One region of the Planococcus sp. VCh962 genome, then DNA from elsewhere that is predicted to be linked to it. Evidence: riboswitches for the same ligand, from Rfam matches in the RefSeq annotation. Region 1 holds a riboswitch; each other region holds the start of a gene.
What was found. Region 1 has a riboswitch for thiamine pyrophosphate ahead of thiT (energy-coupled thiamine transporter ThiT). Riboswitches for the same ligand answer to the same signal wherever they lie in the genome.
Positions count from the first base shown of each region.

Region 2: linked by a shared signal. The riboswitch ahead of AC3AQ9_RS02870 (YkoF family thiamine/hydroxymethylpyrimidine-binding protein) and the one ahead of thiT (energy-coupled thiamine transporter ThiT) in region 1 are both predicted to bind thiamine pyrophosphate.
Region 3: linked by a shared signal. The riboswitch ahead of tenA (thiaminase II) and the one ahead of thiT (energy-coupled thiamine transporter ThiT) in region 1 are both predicted to bind thiamine pyrophosphate.

Region 1 covers NZ_JBYLHS010000014.1:41,129-45,603, reverse strand. Annotated here, with positions in the region: gene AC3AQ9_RS19930 (aminopeptidase) at 1-50, shown strand, start outside; gene AC3AQ9_RS19925 (SGNH/GDSL hydrolase family protein) at 63-971, shown strand; gene yxzF (small protein YxzF) at 1,102-1,236, opposite strand; gene AC3AQ9_RS19915 (M20 family metallopeptidase) at 1,306-2,376, opposite strand; TPP riboswitch at 2,519-2,618, shown strand; gene thiT (energy-coupled thiamine transporter ThiT) at 2,715-3,290, shown strand; gene map (type I methionyl aminopeptidase) at 3,479-4,228, shown strand; gene AC3AQ9_RS19900 (TspO-related membrane protein) at 4,243-4,475, opposite strand, start outside.
Region 2 covers NZ_JBYLHS010000001.1:547,244-551,718, reverse strand. Annotated here, with positions in the region: gene AC3AQ9_RS02880 (PfkB family carbohydrate kinase) at 1-422, opposite strand, end outside; gene AC3AQ9_RS02875 (glycoside hydrolase family 32 protein) at 662-2,116, opposite strand; TPP riboswitch at 2,613-2,720, shown strand; gene AC3AQ9_RS02870 (YkoF family thiamine/hydroxymethylpyrimidine-binding protein) at 2,819-3,418, shown strand; gene AC3AQ9_RS02865 (ECF transporter S component) at 3,411-3,992, shown strand; gene AC3AQ9_RS02860 (ABC transporter ATP-binding protein) at 3,985-4,475, shown strand, end outside.
Region 3 covers NZ_JBYLHS010000002.1:610,508-614,982, reverse strand. Annotated here, with positions in the region: gene AC3AQ9_RS10395 (ABC transporter substrate-binding protein) at 1-254, opposite strand, end outside; gene AC3AQ9_RS10390 (ABC transporter ATP-binding protein) at 590-1,720, shown strand; TPP riboswitch at 1,756-1,859, shown strand; gene tenA (thiaminase II) at 2,014-2,697, shown strand; gene thiM (hydroxyethylthiazole kinase) at 2,699-3,487, shown strand; gene thiD (bifunctional hydroxymethylpyrimidine kinase/phosphomethylpyrimidine kinase) at 3,484-4,323, shown strand; gene thiE (thiamine phosphate synthase) at 4,304-4,475, shown strand, end outside.

The DNA of each region.
Region 1 (4,475 bases):
AAGACGGGACAAAAGAGCCGATTTTCCGCAATGGAAACTGGGCATTCTAAGAGGTGAGCAATTTGAAGAAATTTTGGACAGCAATGTTGGCTATTGCCTTATTGATCAGTGGATCGATGTCGGTGCAAGCGGAAGTGAGAATTCCTGCGGTTTATATCGCACTTGGCGATTCTTTAGCAGCAGGGCAAACACCAAATTCTCAAATTGATGCAGGCTATTCAGATTTGATTGCGCAAGAATTGGCGCGCCATCAACCGGTCGCTTTCTATACAAAAAACCTGGCCTTTCCAGGGTTCACCACAGCAGATGTGCTGAAAAGGATACAGTCACCGGAAGCTAAGGAAGCACTGGCTTCAGCCAATATTATCACTTTATCTGCAGGTGCGAATGATCTTTTGCCATTAGTTCGATCGAATCCAGCAGAAGGCACTTTGGCATTTCAGCAAATCCAGGTAGACTTTGCTTTAAACAAAGCACGGATTAATCTTGAAGCCATTTTCGCAGAGCTGAAAAAGACAGCTCCGCATGCGGACGTGTATGTAATGGGCTATTATTTCGCTTATCCGCATGTCTGGGATACGCAAAAGGAAGGTACGGGAAAACAGCTTGACCAACTCAACGCTATACTGAAGCAAACAGCAGAAAAAGCAGGAGCGCAGTTTGTGTCTGTAAATCAATCATTTGGAGATAATGCAATTGACAAAATTCCAAATCCGGCCGATGTTCATCCAAACATCAAAGGCTATCAATCGATGGCGAACGCTTTTTTGGAGCAATACCAAAAAGGCTGGAAAGTAGAAGATGGCGAATTGCCGGCGGCTGACCCTAAAACATTCGAAGAAATGCTCCAGTTGCAGGGACAGGACGGAGAAGAGAAAAGCACAGCGATTGATGGCGTTACCTCGGCACGCCCTTCTGAGAAAATGGAAACCGAATACTTAGCATTGCGTCAAGTGGTGCCTTACGTGTGAAGAAAGTCATCACTCAAGCGGGAAGTTCGTCGACATTTAGGATTTGTAAATCCATCGACTGGACATTTATGCAAAATACACATCAGAATAATAAAAACCGCTCCGGAAATCCGGAGCGGTTTTCTTATCTTTAACGTTTGGCTTGTGGAGTCTTGTATTGGCTGGTATTTCCGGTTTTTTTACTTTTTTGCATTACTTTACGGATAATCGGGTAAGCAACGGGTGCTATTTTGATGGCGGTTTTTACAATACGACCTATTCCCATATCAATCTCTCCTATCATAAGTGAGGTATAAACTAGATTCCCTAGTTTTTGTTTTTATAAACCTAGTCATTAAGAATAGGCTAATGAAATAAGAATATCTTTATACTCGTGGACACTTGAAATGAAGACATATTCCGCATTGCCATGCCAGTCATCACCGGATGGCCCGAACTCGATAGCCCCTTCACCACCATTAACGGCAGCATAATAGCGGGTATCGGCAGCTCCGTGCTGGCCGAACAATACCGGTTCTTTCCCGGTTGTTTGTTTGATGGCTTTTTGCAGGGTCTGTATATAAGGGTTCTCTTTAGACGTTGTTAAAGCCGGCGTTGAGCCGCTGGCCTTGTATTCCATGTCAAGCTTTAAGGTATCGGCGAGTTCCGCCATTTGCCGGATAATTTCTTGTTTGTCCTGTCCTGGCATGAAACGGATATCATATGACATATGGCAAATTTCCGGAACCACATTATAGCGGTCACCGGCATTGATGATCGGAAGATTAACAGAAGGCTGTCCGTAATACTCCGTGGATTCTTTTCGGAAAGGCAATTCTGCCATAGCCATATGAAATTTCATAGCAGATTCAATAGCGTTGACGCCTTCCCAAGGCCGGCTTCCATGAGCGGGTTTGCCTTTAAAAGTCAGATCCATGCGTAATATTCCTTTAGATTGCAGCCCGACTTTTAAGCCAGTAGGTTCACCACAAATAACAAAATCCCCATGATAGCCTTGGTCCACTAGCCACTTTGACGTATTGCGACCGCCAATCTCCTCATCGGTGACGATATGTAATTGGACAATCTGATTGAGTTTGCTTTCATCTAACTCCACAAAAGCCTGCATCATAGCAGCAACTCCGGCTTTCATATCGGCCGCTCCACGGCCATAAATTCGGTCGCTTTCCTCCATAGGAACAAATTGATCGGCATGTCCAGGCACCACATCGACATGTCCGTTCCAAACAATTGTTTCAGTTCCTTGGCCTTTGACGGCTGTCAACATGGAATAACCGTCATTGTTATGGATTTTGACGTCTTGTCCATTTTTTTTCAGCCAGTCGGCACAAAAAAGAAGGGCGTCATTCGCTCCTTGTTTCGTATCACTTTCGATTTTAATCAAATTCTTAAGCAGTTCAATCATCTATTTGGCAACTCATGCTCAGTTGCCTGCACCACCTTTCCAATTTTATAGCTATTAAAAGTATACCCTAACGATAGAGCTTGAAACGATATTGCTTTAAGGGCGGTATTTGTGTACAATACAAGTGTTAGCGAAATAATGTATACACCACAAGGGGAGCTTATTGCTGAGAGTGAACATTTTGTTCTTACCCTTCGAACCTGTAAGTTAACACTTGCGCAGGGATGTGGATGGAAACCTGCCCTTAACGCGGCGCCAGGATCTATCCTGGCGCCGCTTTTATATGGTTTTTTTCTGCGGCCCTTCTGGTGATGTGCATAACACATAAGGAGGAAGTCATGAGAAATTTACGAGTTTTATTGATGGTGGAAATAGCGATTTTCGGAGCGCTCGGTTATGTTCTGGATTTTGTGGCGTTTAAGATGCCACAGGGTGGCTCAGTCAGCTTTGTGATGATTCCCATCGTCTTGATAGCATTTAGAAGAGGCGTCCTGGCAGGTATCTTAACAGGGCTGCTTGTAGGCTTACTGCAAATCGTCACTGGAGTTATTTCAGTTACTCCACTTTCGTTCGGATTTGTAGTGATGCAAGTAGTCTTTGATTATCTCCTTGCATATGGCGTTGTCGGCCTTGCTGGAATAATGCGCGAAAGATATTTGCAAGCGAGCCGGGAACATCGCACAGTCGGTATGATTACCGCTGTAGTGACGGGGCTCTTCATTGGCTCGTTGCTGCGTTATATTATCCATGTTATTACCGGCATCCTGTTCTTTGGGATGTTTGCAGAAGGCAATGTTTTTGTCTATTCAGCAGTTTATAATGCAACATACATGATTCCGGTATTTCTGCTAGCGGCTTTTGTATGCTCTGCCCTTTTTGCAGCTGCCCCTAAACTAGTAGATATAAAAGCATAAGGTGATAAATCATATTTTATTTTCGATATTCTGCTGAACAGCGTCTGCCTGAAGAGAATTGGTAACCTTAGGTATTCCATAGAAAAGCCGTCGAAGCAATTCACTATACTGTAAGAGGATTATCGTTATGATAGTCCTCTTTTCTTGTGGTATAATTTTTCATAGACAAGTTGAAAGAAGGGTATTTAATGATTGCCAATACAGAAAAAGATATTGAGATGTTAAAAAAAGCCGGCCGAATGGTCGCTGAAATTCGAGATGCTATGAGAGCCGCGACTAAGCCGGGCATCACGACAAAAGAACTTGATGAACTGGGCGGCCGAATGTTTGAAGAACTGGGCGGGGTCTCAGGGCCGAAATCCGAATACGATTTCCCAGGATATACTTGCATCAGTGTAAATGAGGAAGTCGCTCATGGCATGCCGGGGAAACGGGTTATCAATGAAGGCGATATGGTCAATATTGATGTATCAGGATCTTATGAAGGCTATTTTTCAGATACGGGCATTTCTTTTGTAGTAGGGGATGGACATCCTGAAAAAGAAAAACTATGTGAAGTGGCTGCCTCTGCATTTGACCGTGCCATGACAAAAGTCAAAGCTGGTGCAAAATTGAACCAAATCGGTAAAGCGGTTGAACGCGAAGCTAAACAACAAGGCTTATTCGTTATCAAGAATCTGACGGGCCACGGCATTGGAAAATCATTGCATGAAGCTCCTCAGCATATTTTGAATTATTATGATGCCTGGGAAACCACCATTTTGAAAGAAGGAATGGTCCTGGCTGTAGAACCGTTCATTTCCCAGAAGTCTGAGCATATTGTGGAATCCGGAGACGGCTGGACGTTCATCACACCTGATCAGTCTCTCGTCGCCCAAATTGAGCATACTGTGCTTGTTACAAAAGGCGAGCCGATTTTACTGACAAAAATAGATTGATAAAAAAAAGACCCTTAGGGTCTTTTTTTTATCAATAAAATTCCAGTTAAAATCACACCGCATAAAAACAGGGAAGCCGTGGTAAGCAGCAATTCATCGGTTCCATGTTTTACTGCAATCCCGATAAATGCCCAGATGAACACCAATGCATACGGAACATCGGAATAATGGAACCGGATATGAAGGGCCAGCGCTGTGGCGATTGTCAGCATGATGACAGCCCAGAGCTGATCGCTCAGCCCCCAGC
Region 2 (4,475 bases), on a different contig from region 1:
GCCGGTTCATGCGTCATCGAAAGAGAACCAAAATGAAAAACCTTTGCATTTTGAACCAGTGCAAGATCGACTTCCTGTTCATCCAGCATGATATCGGCTCCAGGAGAACGGTAAAAATGAAAAGAGCGATCGCCGTCATCCTTTAAATGGACAAACGCCAATGTCGTATTTACATCTTTTGAATAAATTAAGCCTTGTGTATCGATTTTTCCTTTTTTTAGCGTTTCTCCTAAAAAAGAGCCGAATTGGTCATCCCCCACTTTTCCTATAAAGGCGGTCCTCGCATTGAATTTGGCCAACGTTGCGAGAACATTAGCAGGTGCTCCGCCAGGGTTCGTTTCAAACAAGGTATTTCCATTTGCAGATTTTCCGGCTGGTGTAAAATCAATCAAGAGTTCACCAAGAGCGACGACGTCAAACATATTAAACTCCCCCTTTTATGTAAGCTGCCTAAAAGTTTAGTGGAACAAATAATGAAAACTGAAACGAGCTGAACAAGCCCCTTTAGGCAGACACGGCTTCCGCTCTTTCTTCTGGGTCTTATAAAAAATATGGAGCAAAGCCATCGGCCGAAGCAACTTTGGCCAATAGCTCTGCACCTAGTTTGAAAAATGTCGATAATGCAATAGCGTTAATCTTTGCACCTTTATCTTGGAATGATTCAAAGCTCTTTCGGATTCCGCAAATTCCACTTTTCAAGAGTTACATCCACATGCCCATCTGCTGTAAGGAGAACATCTATATCATGTGCTTCGGCAAAAAATCGCGCCGTAAACACTTCTTCCCCTCCATTGACAAATAATTCAATAGAGCTTGTGTCCAGGAAGATATGAAGGTCCTCAAGCTTGTCCAACGAACAGCTTCGGCTTTCAACTTTGCCATCGATGAACCGCTTTCTCTCTAACGTCAACAGCTTCAAGTGTGGTACATACACGATTGACAGATTCTTACGGATCTCTATTTTCACTGTATCGGCAAGATTTTGGTGGAAGTGGATTTTGATTTCACTTACTGTACCGGCCAGTTCTGGCAAAGTCTTTGTTTCATTTTCGATGCTTGTATGGCAATGGAATTTTTTAGGTTCTCGCAACTTTTGGAGTTCTTGCACCGGCTTTTGAATAATCCGGTTATTTCTCAGCTCTATTTCCCGAGGAATCGTCAATGCATGGACCCAGCCTTTTTCAATTGTTGGTTGATGGGGTTCCTGTTCATCTGTTATTCCCATCCATCCCAGCATGATCCTTCTCCCATGGTCATCTTGAAATGTTTGCGGGGCATAGAAATCAAACCCCCGATCAAGTTCAATAAATTCACTGTGCGGAAATTCAGTTGTTCCGACTTTCCATTTCCCGATAAAATATCCTGACTGAAACACATTGTGGAAAAAGGTTTCTTTCGCTTCCAGCCCCTGAGGTGAAACAATCAAGATATCTTTTCCATCAAGTTCAAAAAAATCCGGACACTCCCACATATAGCCGAAGTTCATCAATCCATTTAGACGATTTCCAGCTAAAGTCCCTTTGAGTTCCCATATATTCAAATCTGTTGAAGCGAAAAGCACAACGGCCCCTTCTTGATAAAATGTTTGTGCACCCACAACCATGTACCACATATCGTCTTTTTTCCATACTTTCGGGTCTCTGAAATGGGACGTGTAACCTTCTGGCAACAAAATCACAGGGCCTTTTTTCTCGAAATCAAAACCGTTATGGGAAACGGCAATACATTGATAGGTTTCACGCAATCCATTTTCATGCTCGACGTTTCCAGTGTAAAATAACACCATATCTCCATCAACTTCAACAGCACTTCCTGAAAAGCAACCATCCTTTTCATACCATTCACTTGGAACAAGGGAAGGCTTGTGCTCTTGCCAATAAACGAGATCTTGGGATGTGGAATGGCCCCAACATTTAGGCCCATGTATTGTTCCAAACGGATGCCATTGAAAGAATACATGATAAGCGCCTTTATAACGGATGAGTCCATTTGGGTCATTCAACAAACCCACCGCGGGCATTAAGTGGAATTGCAGCCGGTGCGGATCAGCGTTGTTGTTTTTTTGATAAGTCTCTAATGTATGAGTCAACCTTTCAAACCAGTCTATTGTATTCATGACAAACTCCCATTTTTTAGTGTTTTTTTAATTAGCTTTCCCCTAAGCCACTAAGCGTTGGTACCCACGGAGTTTACATTCCCAGCTTCTATCTTTAAAATCCCCCAAAGCAATCTGGACAAGTAAATGCTGCTATCTTCAGCTTTTGAAATTGTTTTTTTATTTTTTCTTCCTTGTCCATAGGTTTAGATCAGTTAAATTCCTGCCTTCATAAGCCGTTTCCTCATACTGATTCCCCCTTATAATTTATTATTTATCTTTCCTAATAATACGCCAAAATGATGTAAAAGTTTCATGAATATTAAAAAAATAATACATTTTCTTCAGCTTTGTGACTATATAGTTACAATATTTTAGGATTTCTAAATTTTCAGTATAAATTCATAAATAGCCCGGCTGCAAAAACCAAAATCTGAAACTCCTTTACATCCCCCATCCCTTCCGCTACACTAGACCCATCGGGACAAATCCCGGCCACAAACTAACTGCATACCGTTTTCTGCACTGGGGGTGCCCGATTTTCGGCTGAGATGCAAGCGCAAGCTTCGATCCCTTATGACTCGATCCAGGTAATACTGGCGTGAGGAAGTGCGGTGACTTTCCGCAATTGGATCTTTCTTAAATTTAATTGACATGGAATAGTGGCTGCATCTTCACGGATGCAGCTTTTTTTGTGCGAATTTTTAAGGAGGAGAATTTATTATGGAACCATTGCAATGCGGCACGAGCCCGATTGTCGGATTTCGCTTTTCTTTGCATCCGATGACAGGGGATTTTATCCGAGTAATTAAAGGGGCTTTGAACGACACAGATACAGCGAATGTCTGGATGCACACCGATGATGTTTCGACCGTAATCCGCGGCAAGCAAAACCATGTTTTTAATGTGGCGAAAGCGCTCACGCTGCATGCCGCGAAAACCGGTGAGCATGTCGCGCTGTCCGGCACGTTCTCCATCGGCTGTCCGGGAGATACAGCGGGCGATGTGTATTTGGACAAAGACGATGTGCTGCTGAATACCGATGAGACGAAACAATATGTGTCGTCTCAATTCGCGCTGTACCCGATGAACAACCCGGACTATATGGCAGTCATTTACCGTGAAGTGGATCGCGCGAAAGAGCAAGGCGTCTTTAACGAGTCCATGCATTACGCGAGCGGCATCCACGGCGATATCCATGATGTTTTCGCTTTTTACGAAGAAGCATTCACCAATGCCCGCTCGGAACAGCACCGCCACTTGGTGATGACTGTGTCGATGAGCATCAATAGCCCTTCCCATAGAGGTGCCTCCAATGCTTAAATCGTGGAAACTGAAAGAAGTTGTGCTGATGTCACTGTTTGCCATTGTTTTTGGCATTGTCTATTTGCTGTTTGTGCATATCTCGAATATTTGGGCCGGCATCATCGGCCCGCTTGCCTATGAATGGATGTTCGGCATCTGGTTTATCGTTTCCATCATCTGCATGTATATCATCCGCAAACCCGGTGCGGCAGTGCTGTCGGAATCGATGGCTGCTGCGATTGAAGTGCTGCTCGGCAATGCAGTCGGTCCCCGCCTCCTGTTATCCGGCATCATCCAAGGATTAGGTGCGGAAGCGGCTTTTGCGGTGACCGGCTACAAACATTTCAACTTAGCGGTATTGATGCTGGCCGGTGCCGGTTCGGCGGTATTCAGTTTTGTTTACGGCTATTTCATCTCCGGTTATGCAGCACTCGATCCTTCTTTCGTGGCATTGATGTTCACCCTTCGCGTATTGAGCGGCATGATCATTGCCGGTGTCGGAGGCAAGTATTTAACGGATGGCTTGCTTGCGACCGGTTCACTGCGCGGCTACGCCATTGCCCGCGCGAATAAAGGTGATGCGGGTGCATAACCGCGTATTTTCCTTACAAGATGTGAGTTTTCGTTTTCCGGATGATAGAGCGAATACCTTGAACGGCATTTCCTTTCATATTGAACGCGGTGAACGCGTCGTAATTTCCGGCCCGAGCGGCTGCGGAAAAAGCACATTGTTGTATTTGCTGAACCGTTTGTATCCGCTCAATTGTGACGGCATTGCCAGCGGCACTATCCACTTATTCGCCAAAAATGCGGAAGATTACTCACCCGGCGAGATCAACCGCCGGGTGGCCACTGTTTTCCAGGATCCGGATTCGCAGTTCTGCATGCCGACGGTCGAAGAAGAATTGGCGTTTACATTGGAGAATCTGCATGCCCCTTTTGCCGAAATGGATCTGCGCATTGCAGAAGTTTTGCAATTGACCGGCCTTTCCCATCTGCGCCATTCCGTGATTCAGTCGCTGTCCGGCGGCATGAAACAGCGCGTTGCAACCGCTTGTGCATTGATCATGGAACC
Region 3 (4,475 bases), on a different contig from region 1:
ATGTCACCGAACGGCAGGAAAGTGTGCTTCACTTCGATTTCATCTTGGGATTCGTTAAAGTCGGTGATGATTTGTTCAATAATCGGGCGGCGGATTTCAGATCCCCAGAAAGTCCAGAAATCGATGACGGTTTTGCCGTCTTCATTTACCGCTGCTTCATCATTGCTGCTGTTGCTTGTCTGGAATCCCGAACAGCCGCTGAGAAACAATGCTAGTGCAGCAATCAACATAATAAAAACTTTCAAATTCTTCATCTGCTTCACTCCTCTTTTGTATTGAATAAAATGAGTCCGTAAATATCTTCGACAGTCGAAGTAAAATACCCACATCCGCCTGAATTTCATCAGAACCAGGGCTGTTTCTCCTTGAAAAGAGTAGAACAAAATATTCCAGCTTCTCATGTCTAGTAGAAGTATATAACAACTTCTCCTTCTTTTCAAAGTGAAATCTAAATATACTGACAATGGGTATTTTTATCGAGTTTAAACCGTTGTAGATATGGGTAAGGCCTTAATAATTTGCATTTCTAATTTGTAATATACAGAAAACTGGTTATAATTAAGAGTAAAAAAGAATGGGGAGAGGCATGATGGCAGAAATTCTAATTAATAATTTGGGAAAAACGTATGATAACGGTGCTACCGCCGTAACTGATTTTAACCTCCACATCAAAAATGAAGAATTTATTGTCTTTGTCGGTCCCTCGGGCTGCGGAAAATCCACTACTTTGCGGATGATTGCAGGACTTGAAGAAATAACAGACGGTGAATTTTTCATCGATGGCAAACGGATGAACGATGTCCAGCCGAAAGAGCGGGATATTGCCATGGTGTTTCAGAACTATGCTTTATACCCCCATATGACCGTGTATGAAAACATGGCATTCGGATTAAAACTGCGCAAATTCAAAAAAGATGAAATTAAAAGACGGGTGAATGAAGCCGCTGCTATTTTGGGCCTGGAAGAGTACCTGGACCGGAAACCGAAAGCGCTGTCAGGCGGCCAGCGCCAGCGGGTTGCTCTTGGACGCGCGATTGTACGCGACGCCAAAGTATTCCTGATGGATGAGCCTTTATCCAACTTAGATGCAAAATTGCGTGTTCAGATGCGCGCTGAAATTGCAAAACTCCATCACCGCTTAAAAACGACAACCATTTACGTAACGCACGACCAGACAGAAGCGATGACGATGGCTACACGGATTGTCATCATGAAGAGCGGTGTCATCCAGCAGGTCGGCAGCCCGAAAGAAGTATATGATTTCCCGGCCAACCGCTTTGTCGGCGGCTTTATCGGTTCGCCTGCAATGAACTTCTTTGATGGCAAATTAGAGAAAGGTGCGTTTGTCATGGGAGATCGGGTCATCGACATTCCTTCAGAAACTTTGAGTATGTTAAAGAGCCAGGGCTATGACGGCTCGCCGGTTACACTTGGGATCCGGCCGGAGCATATCCACGTCAACAGCGAAGATCTGACGGGCATCAAACACAGCGACATCGATGCGGTCATCACCGTTTCGGAGCTGACAGGTGCGGAAACGATTATTTATGCCGTGTACGGCGACCAGGAATTTATTGCCCGTGTGGATGCCAATACGACGATTGAGCCGGGGCATACTGCGCGCTTGGCGTTCGATATGTCACGCGTTCACTTCTTTGATCCGACAAGCGGGGAACGAGTGAAACCTGAAAAATCAGAAAAACCGGTTGCGGTTTCGTAAATCTGTGTTAAAGTGATTTTGACAACTTGAATATTAAACACCACTAGGGGAGCCGGATATCGGCTGAGACGGGCATAAGCTCGGACCCTTTGAACCTGATCTGGATCATACCAGCGGAGGGAAGTGGCGGAACGCATGCTATTTCCTTTTTGACTGCATACGCCGCTTTCCTTTACTGGAAAGCGGCGTTTTTTATTTGTCGAAGAAAAGCGGAAGTGTTGGTTCGGCTTTGGTTTATTTTCTGGAGCGTCAGGTGCTAAAGCTTGAATCACCACGGAAAAGGAGATGGAGACATGACATTTTGTAAAGAAGTGCGGGTTGAATGCAATGATTTATGGCAGGCAAGTTTTGAACATCCGTTTGTGAAAGGTATTGCCGATGGCACGCTGCCGCTGGATATATTCCGGCATTACGTTATGCAGGATGCCTATTACCTGACCCATTTCGCCAAAGTCCAAGCGATTGGAGCAGTGAAAGCCACCGATCTGGAGACCACAAAACGCTTTGCCTTTCATTCGGAGCACACTTGTGCTGCCGAGTTGGCTTTGCACGAGTCGTTTATGGAGCTGCTCGGGGTCACGGCAGACGATTGGGCAGTTTTTGAACCTTCACCGAGTGCCTATGCTTACGTTTCCCATATGTACCGCTCGTCTGAAGGCGATTTGGCGGATGTCGTGGCATCAATTCTGCCTTGCTACTGGCTTTACTATGAAATCGGTGAACGGCTGAAAAAGGCCAAACCCGATCATCCGATTTATGACCGCTGGATCGCTACATACGGCTCGGAGGAATTCGGCGCTTTGGTTAAAGAGCAGATGGACCGGATGGACAAGCTTGCAGAAGGTTTGCCGGAAAAACGCCGTGCTGAACTGAAAGACCGTTTTCGCCGCAGCAGTTATTACGAATGGAATTTCTGGGAGCAGGCATGGGTGCGGGAATCGTGGACAGTCAAAACGTATGACCGGGCAGGTGTTTAACATGCTGGAAAAACTGCGTTCAGAAAAACCGATTATCCACTGCATCACCAATCACGTCGTCTCGAATTTCCAGGCTAACGGACTGCTTGCCCTTGGCGCTTCTCCCATCATGGGCGAAGCGCCGGAAGAAGCGGCTGAACTGGCTGCTTTAGCGGATGCCGTGTCGCTTAATATCGGCACATTGAACAAGCAGAGCCTGAACAGCATGCTGATTGCCGGAAAAAAAGCCAATGAGCTGGGGGTGCCGGTCGTATTGGATCCGGTCGGAGTCGGAGCAACAGCGTTCCGGGCAGCTGCCGCCAATAAAATCCTGGAAGAAGTGGACGTCACAGTTCTGCGCTGCAATGCCGGTGAACTTGCGGCTATCGCAGGCGCCCACTGGCAGGCGAAAGGAGTCGATGCCGGCGAAGGGCAGGCGGATATCCATGTACTGGCGAAAGATACAGCTAATAGATTTGGATTCATTGTTGCGGTATCCGGCGAATTGGACATTGTCACGGATGGAAAGCGGCTGGCTGAAATTCCATATGGACATAAAATCATGGTTTCTGTAACAGGAACCGGCTGCTTGCTAAGCAGCGTTGTGGCAGCGTTTCTCTCGGTACATCCAGAGGACGGTTTTGAAGCCACGGCAGCGGCTATGCGCTATTACGCCATTGCCGGCGAACTGGCAAGCGTGCATTCAAAACTTCCCGGAGATTTTCAAACTGCTTTTTTAAATCAATTAAATGCCATAGGGCAAAATGATATTGACGATATGATACGTCAAAAGGAAGGAGCGCTACGATGATTCCACAAGTATTGACAATTGCCGGATCAGATTCTGGAGGAGGCGCGGGCATCCAAGCGGATATTAAAACGTTTCAGGAGCTCGGGGTTTATTCGACATCGGTGCTCACGGCGGTGACTGCCCAGAATACACTCGGGGTTTCGGAAATCTACCCGATGACGCCAAGTGCTGTCAAGGCGCAGCTGGCTGCAGTAGGTGCAGATTTTAATATTGGGGCGCTGAAAACGGGCATGCTGTTTGATGCAGACATTATTGAAGAGACGGCATCCGGCATCCGGCAATTCGGCTGGAAAAACACCGTAGTGGATCCGGTCATGATTGCCAAAGGAGGAGCAAGTCTTCTGCAGCAGGCAGCGGTTAAAGCTTTGAAGGAGCATCTACTGCCGCTGGCGCTCATCGTAACGCCGAACATTCCGGAAGCGGAAGTGATCAGCGGCATAGGGATAGATGATGCAGTTTCACGGCGGCAGGCAGCCGGGCGGATATTGTCATCGGGCGCTGTTTCCGTCGTCATTAAAGGCGGCCACGGCACAGACCCTGACATGGCTGAAGACTTTTATTTGAATCAAAACGGGGATGAGCTTCTTTTCCGCTCCCCCCGCATTGCTACGGTTCAGACGCATGGAACGGGCTGCACTTTTGCCGCTGCCTTGACAGCGGAATTGGCCAAGGGGAAATCGCTGGAAGATGCCCTTTACACTGCGAAGCAATTTATCCAGGCAGCTCTCAGCGAAGAGCTTCATATTGGAGCCGGGCATGGACCGACCAACCATGCGGCTTATCAGAAGCACCAGCGCGAGAAAGGAGGCATCCATCATGTCGAAGTTGTTCGATGAACCTTCGATCTATTTTATTATGGGAACAGCCAACGCACCCGGGCGCAATCCGCTGCTGGTATTAGAGGAGGCATTGGCTGGGGGAATCCACCATTTTCAATTAAGGGAAAAAGGATCCGGTGCACTCACTGGGGATGCATTGATGAAATTTG